2 regions of the Dietzia sp. CH92 genome follow, and region 2 is predicted to be linked to the other one. Evidence: riboswitches for the same ligand, from Rfam matches in the RefSeq annotation. Region 2 holds a riboswitch; the other holds the start of a gene.

Region 1 (4,621 bases), on a different contig from region 2:
CGAGAGGGTGTTGCCGGTCGTGTACGAGGACTCCTCCGAGGCCAGGTAGACGTACGCGCCGGCCATCTCGACCGGCTGGCCGGGGCGGCCGAGAGGGTTCTTCTGACCGAAGTACGGCAGCTTCTCGGGCTTCTGCCCGCCGGTCACCTGCAGCGCCGTCCAGAACGGGCCGGGCGCCACCGCGTTCACGCGGATCCCCCGCGGCGCGAGTTGCTGCGCGAGCGCCTTGGACATGGTGTTCACCGCCGCGCGGGAGGTGGCGTAGTCCACCAGGCCCGGGGACGGGGTGTACGCCTGTACCGACGAGGTGAAGATGACGCTCGCGCCCGGCTGCAGATGACCAAGTGCCTCCTGCATCATCCAGAACGGCGCCGAGATGTTGACGTTCATCGTCTCCGCCCACTGCTCGGAGCTGAGGTCCTCGAGGTTCTCGACGTACGTCTGCCGGGCGGCGTTGAGCACCAGCACGTCGATCCCGCCGAGTCCGGCCACGGCGTCGCGGACGATCCCCCGCGCCACCTGCTCGTCGCCGACATCGCCGGGCAGCAGGACGCAGGTGCGGCCCGCCTCACGGACCAGTCGGGCGACCTCGTCGGCGTCGGACTGCTCGGACGGGAGGTAGCCGATCGCCACGTCGGCGCCTTCGCGGGCGTAGGCGATCGCCACCGCGCGGCCGATCCCCGAGTCGCCGCCGGTGATGAGCGCGCGGCGGCCGGTGAGTCTTCCGTGGCCGACGTAGGAGGTCTCGCCGTGATCGGCGGGCGGCTCCAGCTCGGAGGCCAGCCCCGGTACGGGCTGCGACTGCAGGGGGATGTCGACCTCGTATTTGGTGGTGGGGTCGATGAGCGGCTGGGCGTTCGGATCGGTGGTCACGGCAGGCCTCCTGGGTCGTCGGGATTCCGACCGTACGCGCCCCGTCCGGATGCGACCTCGCCACGAATCACCGACACTGCGGAGGACCGCAGACTTCCCTCGAGACGAAGGAGCAAGCATGCCCCGTTACCGCGTGATTGACCCCGACCAGAACGTGATCGACGAGAAGGAGTTCGCTGACGACACCAAGGCGTACGACTGGTTCAAGACGGTCGAGGTCCCGGACGACGCGCTCGGGTACGCCATGGAGGTCGACATGGACGGCAAGTGGACCCGCTTCGAGATCAACGACGGCGGCACCAACACCTCCCCCGCCGCCGACGAGGGCACCGGCACTCCCTGATCCGAGACCCTGCACAACGGGCAGTCGGCCCGTCCAGCACACAATCCGCTACTCCGCCGGCGGATCCGCTACCTCCACGGGAGTAGCGGATTCCGAGGCGGAGTAGCGGATTTCGGAGGGCCCGGCCCGGCCTCACCCGTTGACCAGTCCCCCGTCCACGATGAGGTTCTGCCCGGTCACCGCACGCGCCCACGGGGAGGCGAAGAACAGCACGGCGTCGGCGAGCTCGGCCGGGGTGATCGCACGCCGCAGTGGGGTCCCGGAGGCGATGAGGTCGAACACCTCGGCGGGTGTGGCGGCGCTGGCGTCGGTGGTCTGGAGGAGTCCGCCGGAGACCATGTTCACCGTGATGCCGTCGGGTCCGAGGTCGGCGGCGAGGGTCCGGGTCAGGGACAGCGCGGCGGCCTTGGCGGCGGTGTAGTCGTGGTACGGCACGACGGGGTGCTGGAACAGGTTGGTGCCGATGTTCACGATCCGTCCGGAGCCGGCCTCCCGCATTCCCGGCAGCGTGGCCTGGGTGGTGGCGAGCGTGGCCTTGACGGCTCCGCGCAACTGGGCGTCGAAATCGCCCCAGGTCAGCGCGTCGGGGCGGGGGCGGGCGTCGCCGTTGAACGAGAAGTCGACGAGCGCGTTGTTGATGACCGTGGTGACGGGGGCGCCGAAGTGGGCGCGCGCGGCGTCGACGAGGGCGCGCACCTGGTCGTCGTCGGTGACATCGGCGCGGAGGGCGATGGTCCGGTCGGTGCCGAGTTCGCGGACGAGGTCGTCGGCGGCGGCCTCGCTGCGGTGATAGTTGACGACGACGAGAGCGCCTTCGCGGGAGAAGGCGCGACTGATGTCTGCACCGAGTCCGCGGGCTCCGCCGGTGACCAGGACGACCTGCTCGTCGATTCGCACACTGTGTCCGCTGTTCACTGCCACTCACTTCCCGGTGGTCCCGGCGAGGGTGACGATGTGGCTCCGCTCGTCGACCACGCCGGTGCGCGGTGGTCGGGCGGCGGCGCCACGACCCGCGGTGACGGGCGGTGTGCGCCGTATCGACATTCCTTCGCTGGAACTACCCAGATCAGGTTCGACGGGTGTGATCTCAGCCGCCCGGATGGGCAGCACCCCGTGTCGCCGACCACCTTAGATCACCGGGCGGGAGGACCAGGCGGCACCCGCACTGATCTGTGGAGCGCGTGTCAGCGCGTGATCACGTCGCGGTCTCGTACTTCGCCGCGAGCTTCGACAGCGTCTCGGTGATGCCCGCCGCGTTCTGCTTGTCCACGCCGACGATCTCGAAGAACTTCCCCAGCTTGGACGGCCGGTTGTCGAAACTCTCCACGACCTCGGTCCTCCCGCCCGGGGCCGGGGTGAACTCCCAGCGCCACCGGTGACCGGCGGGATGCGCCCACTCGATCACCTTCCGGGTGGGGGTGTCGCGGTATTCGGTCACCGTGCAGGTGATGCGGTAGGGCACGCCGTACATCCGCATCGCGGTGGTGAACTTGGCCCCGGCATGAAGGGTCGACGGCCCCTGGACGTTGTCCCGCACGGTTCCGGAGCCGTCGACGAGCCCGTGCTTCCGGGGATCGTTGACGAGGGCGAACAGTTCCTCGGCGGGTGCGTTCACGGTGACGCTGCGGGCGACCACGCGTGGTCCGCGGTCGACGGTGCTGATTGCGGTCATAGGAGGAGAACCTTCCTTGTGGACTCGGCCCGCTCTCGGACTCGGCGGATCGGCGAGCTCGGGTGCGGTGCAGCCCACCGTACGGCCGGGCTACGACATCGTGCGGCCCTTCGGGCATGCCCGATGGATCAACTGACGGCCTTGAGTCCGACCACGCCGCCGACGATCATCGCGAGGAACAGCACTTTCGCGGCCGAGACGGGTTCCGCACCGGTGACCATCGCGTAGACGACGGTCAGCGAGGCACCGATGCCGACCCAGACCGCGTACGCGGTGCCCACGGGCAGGTCGCGCATCGCGTAGGCCAGACCGACCATGCTCACGACCAACGCGACGCCGAACACGGCCGAGGGCCACAGTCGCGTGAACCCCTCCGAGCGGCCGAGCGCCGTGGCCCACACCGCCTCCAGAACTCCGGACAGAACGAGTACGACCCACGCCATGACAGCCTCCTGCGGGCCGTCTTGTCGCACACCGGGTACGGCACCCCTCGTCCGGAGGCCCCGGGCCGGGGCTCTGTTTCTCAGGCTCGCACGCGGCACCCTGGTGGGCAACGTCAGATCCGTCACCACGGCCGCCCCCGGAACCTAGGCTGGCCTCCATGAGAGTGGGCGTGGTCTCTGAGCTGTGGCGTTACCCCGTCAAGTCGATGCGGGGTGACCGCATCACCGAGACCGCCGTGACCGAGAGCTGGGGGTTGCCCGGTGACCGTGGCTGGGTCGTGCGGGACGAGGAGGCCGGTGAGATCCGCAGCGCCAAGAAGCTCGCGGACCTCCTCCGGTTCCACGCCCGCTACCTCGAGGAGCCCCTCGCCGACGCCACGCCGCCGGTCGAGATCGAGTTCCCGGACGGTTCGACGGTGCGGAGCGACGACGACCGGGTCCACGAACTGCTCTCGGCCGCGCTGGGTCGGCGGGTCAGCCTGCATCCGCGCCGGCCGGCGGACGACCACGAGCACTACCGGCGCCTCGCCGTCGACGAGGCGGACCTGCGGTCTCAGCTCGGCCTCGGACCCGATGACCCTTTCCCGGAGTTCACGGGGATGCCCGCGGACGTCCTCGCCGAGTTGGAGGACTACGCCAGCCCGCGCGGCACGTACTTCGACGCCCTGCCGTTGTCGCTGCTGACCAGTACCGCACTCCGGTCACTGCAGTCCGCGCTTCCGGACTCGGTGATCGATCCCCGCCGGTTCCGCAAGAACATCATCGTTCAGCACGAGTCGGAGGGATCCGGCGCGGGTGCGGACGCCGACGCGCCCGGAGGCGGGCACCCCGAGTTCGACTGGGTGGGTCGCCGCCTGGCCGTCGGCGAGGTGGAATGCGAGGTCGTCATGCGGATCTCACGCTGCCGCATGGTGACCCTGCCGCAGGCCGACCTGCCTCACGATCGCGGCATCCTGCGGTCGCTCGCCCGCGAGAACGGCTCGAAGTTCGGGGTCTACCTGCGCGCTCTCACTCCGGGCACGATCCGCGAAGGCGACGAGGTCCAGCTCGTCTGAACTCCGGTCTGGTCCACGGGTCCGGAGAGGAGCGGGCCCGTTCGCGGCTGGGTACGGTCGGGGCCATGCCCCCTCTCCCCTCGCCTTCGACCCGACCGACATCCGGAGCAGAACTGACGGTGGCGGTCGTCGGCGCCGGCGCGATCGGCGGCGCCGTCATCGAGGCGCTCGAGCAGGGCCGGGTCCCGGGTGCGAGGCTCGGCGCGGTGCTCCGATCGAACAGCACGGAGAGCGA
Region 2 (4,621 bases):
CGGCGGTTCCTGGCAGAAGGAGATCGGCGCGGGCTCGTTCGACCACCTCGCGCGCGAACTGGCCAGTCGCGGGATGGCGGTCTACAACATCGAGTACCGCCGTGTCGGTTCGGGCGGCGGGTGGCCCATCACCTTCCGCGACGTGGCCGATGCTCTCGACCACGTGAGCGAGGTCGACAAGAAGTTCCCCCAGATCACCACCGATGACGAGGTGGTGGTGGGGCACAGCGCCGGCGCTCAGCTCGCGGTCTGGGCCGGCACCCGGCACCTGCTCGAGGACGGCGAGGTCGGGGCCAGCCCGCGATTCCGCCCCACCCGGGTCATCTCCATCGCGGGACCGCTGGACATGGTGTACGCCGCCACCCACGGTGACGACAGGATCGTCACGGCCCTCGGCGGCACGCCCGACGAGGTGCCGAGTCGGTACACGTCGGTCGACCCCATCCAGAACATCGACACGGGCACCCCGGTCATCGCCCTCCACGGACGGCAGGACGTGACCGTGGCGCCGGAGAACTCGCTCCGCTACGTGGACGAGGTCACCCGCCGAGGCGGGCGGGCCAAGGCCGTCATGTTCGAGGACGAGGACCACACCTCGATCGTGTCCGGCAAGTCCCGCTCGTACACGCGCGTGCTGGAGATCATCCGTTACGTCTCGGCCTCGGACCTGCGCGAGACCACCGCCTGAGCCCACCGCGGTGGGCCGCCGCCTCTGCGGAAGTGGAGGGATTTGAACCCCCGGTGCTGTTCAGGCACGCTCGCTTTCAAGGCGAGTGCATTCGGCCGCTCTGCCACACTTCCCCGCCGTGAGCCGCGACACGCGCGGCCGCGTGGTTCCACGTGGAACCACGCTGTACGGCGTGGCCCATGCTAGTTCACCCGACCCGCCCGCACGCAGTCCGGCTACGGTCGAGGGCATGAAGGCCATCGCGTACGAGAACGGTCCCGACTCCCTGCACCTGACCGAGGTCCCCGACCCGGTCCCCGCCGAGGGCGAGGTGCTCATCGACGTGGCGGCCTCGGCCGTCAACCGGGCCGACCTGCTGCAGACCAAGGGCCACTATCCTCCCCCGCCGGGCGCCTCGGAGATCCTGGGACTCGAGTGCTCGGGCCGGATCTCGGCGGTCGGTGAGGGCGTGGAGGGCCTCGCCGTGGGCGACGAGGTGTGCGCGCTGCTCGCCGGCGGCGGGTACGCCGAGAAGGTCGCGGTGCCCGCGGGCCAGGTCATGCCCGTTCCGGCGGGGGTCTCGCTGCACGAGGCGGCGTCCCTTCCCGAGGTGGCGTGCACGGTGTGGTCGAACCTCGCCATGACGGGCGGCCTCGGCCGCGGGCTCCTCGCCGCGGACGCCCACTGGGGCGAGGTGGAGCTGGGGGCGCCGCGGGTGCTCATCCACGGGGGCGCGGGGGGCATCGGGTCCCACGCGATCCAGGTCTGCCGCGCCCTGGGCGCCCGGGTGGCCACGACGGCCGGTGGCCCGGAGAAGGTGCGGATGTGTCGGGAGCTGGGCGCCGACCTGGTGATCGACTACCGGGAGGAGGACTTCGTCGACCGGGTGAGGGAATGGACCGACGACGACGAGCGGGGCCGTGGCGTCGATCTGGTCCTGGACGTGATGGGCGCGAAGTACCTCGAGCGGAACATCTCCTCCCTGGCGCCGGACGGTCGCGTGATCGTCATCGGACTCCAGGGCGGGGTGAAGGGGGAGCTCAACCTGGGCGCGTTGCTGCCCAGGAGGGCCGGCGTCCTCGCCACGAACCTCCGGGCGCGTCCCGTGGACGGCCCGGGCGGGAAGTCCGGCATCTGCCGCGAGGTCGTGGACCAGGTGTGGCCGATGGTCGCCGCCGGCGATGTCACCACGCGCGTCTCGCGGGAGATCCCGATGGCCCGCGCCGCCGAGGCCCTGGCGTTGCTGGAGTCCGGGGAGTCCCACGGCAAGATCCTGTTGACCCTGGACTGAACGCCACCCTCTAAGGTCGAGGACACGACACGGGGTGCCGCCCAGAAGGGGGCGGCTGAGATGAGACCCGTTGAACCTGCTCCGGGTAGTTCCGGCGAAGGGATGTCCTCATGCTGCATTTCAATGCGTTCCTCTTCGGCTGCGGCCACCATTCCGCCGCGTGGCGCCGCCCCGGCTCCCCTGTGGAGCGCCTCGGCGACATCGCGTACTGGGAGGAGCTCGCGCGGACGGCGGAGCGGGGCTGCCTCGACGCGGTGTTCTTCGCCGACGGCCACTCGGTGGGTGACCCGGCCAGCGGCTCGTGGTGGTTCCTGGAGCCGCTGACCGCCCTGTCGGCGATGGCCCGGGCCACGGAACACGTCGGTCTGGTGAGCACGGTGTCCACGACGTTCTTCACCCCGTTCCACGCCGCGCGCATGCTCGCTTCCCTGGACCACATCAGCGGCGGGCGGGTCGGTTGGAACGTGGTGACCTCGATGTTCGACGCCGAGGCCCGCAATCACGGGATGGAGGCACTGCCCGGGCACACCGAGCGGTACGAGCGGGCCGAGGAGTTCGTCGAGGCCGCGCTGGCCTTGTGGGACTCGTGGGATGCCGACGCGCTGCTCCTGGACCGGGCCGGACTGTGGGCCGACCCGGCGAAGGTCCGGCCGGTGCACCACCGCGGCGAGCACTTCCTGGTGGACGGGCCGCTCACCGTGCCCCGCTCGCCGCAGGGCCGGCCGGTGCTGTTCCAGGCGGGCTCGTCCGGGCCGGGCCGGGACCTGGCGGCCCGGTACGCCGAGGGGATCTACGCCGTGGCGTACGACGACGAGGCGGCGTCGGCGTACGGCTCGGATGTGAGGCGTCGTGCCCGGGCCGCGGGCCGCGCCGGGGATGGCCTGGTCATCATGCCGGGGCTCGTCACGTACGTGGGCTCGACCGAGGCCGAGGCCAGACGCAAGAAAGCCGACCTCGACGCTCTGCTGCCCGTGGAGGAGTCACTCGCGCAGCTGTCCATGTTCACCGGCCAGGACTGCTCGGGGTGGGAGCTCGACGCCCCCGTCCCGGCCCTCCCGCCGCTGTCGGAGTTCACGGGGCCGCAGGGGCGCTACGAGACGATCCTGCGGATCGTCCGCAAGGACTCCCCCACGGTGCGCGAGCTGCTGGGCACCCTCGCCGCGGGCGGCGGTCACTGCACGATGATCGGCACCCCGGAGTCGATCGCCGACGAGATCGAACGCTGGTACCGGGTGGGCGCGGCGGACGGGTTCAACCTCATGCCGCCCGGCTACCCGGACGGGCTCGAGGAGTTCGTGGACCACGTGATCCCGGTCCTGCAGCGCCGCGGACTGTTCCGCACGAGCTACGACGGGGCGTCGACTCTCCGGGAGCTGCTCGCCCGGTAGGCCGCCTCGGCGGGGGCCGCCGCCGTCGTCACGGCGTCAGCGGCCGTCGGCCCGCGCCGGGAGTCGGTCGAGCGCCTCCAGCGTCTCGTCGCACCACCGCAGCCAGGTCCGTTCCTCCTCGATGCCCAGGGTGAGGACGCGGTGCTGCAGGACGCCGCGAGGGTCCGACGGGTCGACGGCGGAGAAGTCCCGCTGTTCGATCTCGAGGTTGCGCTCGAGATTCTCCTGCCGCCGACGGCGGTGGTGCTCGAGCGCCCGGCGCACCTCGTCGGTCCGGCCCGTCGCGGCGGCGGCCCGGACGCGGACCGCGAGGGTCGACCGCGTCACGTCCGGGGCGTCGTCCTCACCGATCCAGTCGATCAACGACCGGCGGCCGTCGTCGGTGACCGCGAACCGCCGGGGCTGGCCGCGGCGGGGCGGTCCGTCCTGCGGGAGTTCGCGGATGAGGCCGGCCGCGGCGAGCTTGTCGAGCTCGCGGTAGATCTGCTGGTGGGTGGCGGGCCAGAAGTAGCCGATCGACCTGTCGAAGCGTCGGGCGAGCTCGATCCCGCTGCCGTCCCGTTCGGTGAGCGACGTGAGGATCGCGAACTTCAGCGACACCGGTTCAGCGCAGCGCGGTAATGCCGGAGGTGAGCTCGTCGAGGGCCTCGACGTACTCGCCGCGCAGGCGGTCGACCAGGTCGCGGACGGTCCCGGTCCCGCGGACCGCGCCCACGCCCTGACCCGCGCCCCAGATGTCCCGCCACGCCTTGGAATCGGACGCGCCCCCGGAGCCGAAGTCCATGGCCGAGGGGTCGGACTCCGGCAGGCCGTCCGGGTCGAGCCCCGCGGCCTCGATGCTGCCGCGCAGATAGTTGCCGTGGATGCCGGTGAAGAGGTTGCTGTAGACGATGTCGTCCGCGGTGCTGTCGACGATCATCTGCTTGTAGGCGTCGGTGGCACGGGACTCCTCGGTCGCGAGGAACGCCGAGCCCACGTACGCCAGGTCGGCGCCGGCGGCCCGCGCGGCGAGGATCGACCGGCCGTGCGCGATGGCCCCGGAGAGCAGCAGCGGCCCGTCGAACCACTCGCGGATCTCCCGGACCAGTGCGAACGGCGACTGCGTACCGGCGTGTCCACCGGCACCGGCGGCCACGGCGATCAGTCCGTCCGCGCCCTTCTCCACGGCCTTGCGGGCGAACCGGTTGTTGATGACGTCGTGCAGGACGATGCCGCCGTAGGAGTGGACCGCCTCGTTCACCTCCTCGCGGGCCCCGAGGGAGGTGATGACGATCG

What was found. A riboswitch is a leader RNA that binds a small molecule or an ion and turns the genes downstream of it on or off. The one in region 2 is predicted to bind thiamine pyrophosphate.
Region 1: linked by a shared signal. The riboswitch ahead of RWK90_RS05360 (3-oxoacyl-ACP reductase) and the one ahead of RWK90_RS10460 (LLM class flavin-dependent oxidoreductase) in region 2 are both predicted to bind thiamine pyrophosphate.

The regions. Positions count from the first base shown of each region.
Region 1 covers NZ_JAVHXC010000002.1:420,220-424,840, forward strand. The annotation lists gene RWK90_RS05350 (SDR family oxidoreductase) at 1-873, opposite strand, end outside; gene RWK90_RS05355 (hypothetical protein) at 992-1,216, shown strand; gene RWK90_RS05360 (3-oxoacyl-ACP reductase) at 1,349-2,113, opposite strand; TPP riboswitch at 2,243-2,340, opposite strand; gene RWK90_RS05365 (SRPBCC family protein) at 2,412-2,888, opposite strand; gene RWK90_RS05370 (multidrug efflux SMR transporter) at 3,017-3,331, opposite strand; guanidine-III (ykkC-III) riboswitch at 3,342-3,408, opposite strand; gene RWK90_RS05375 (MOSC domain-containing protein) at 3,490-4,386, shown strand; gene RWK90_RS05380 (aspartate dehydrogenase domain-containing protein) at 4,452-4,621, shown strand, end outside.
Region 2 covers NZ_JAVHXC010000004.1:232,595-237,215, forward strand. The annotation lists gene RWK90_RS10445 (alpha/beta fold hydrolase) at 1-688, shown strand, start outside; tRNA gene RWK90_RS10450 (tRNA-Ser) at 716-801, opposite strand; gene RWK90_RS10455 (NAD(P)H-quinone oxidoreductase) at 918-1,958, shown strand; TPP riboswitch at 1,979-2,078, shown strand; gene RWK90_RS10460 (LLM class flavin-dependent oxidoreductase) at 2,069-3,346, shown strand; gene RWK90_RS10465 (PadR family transcriptional regulator) at 3,383-3,946, opposite strand; gene RWK90_RS10470 (nitronate monooxygenase family protein) at 3,951-4,621, opposite strand, start outside.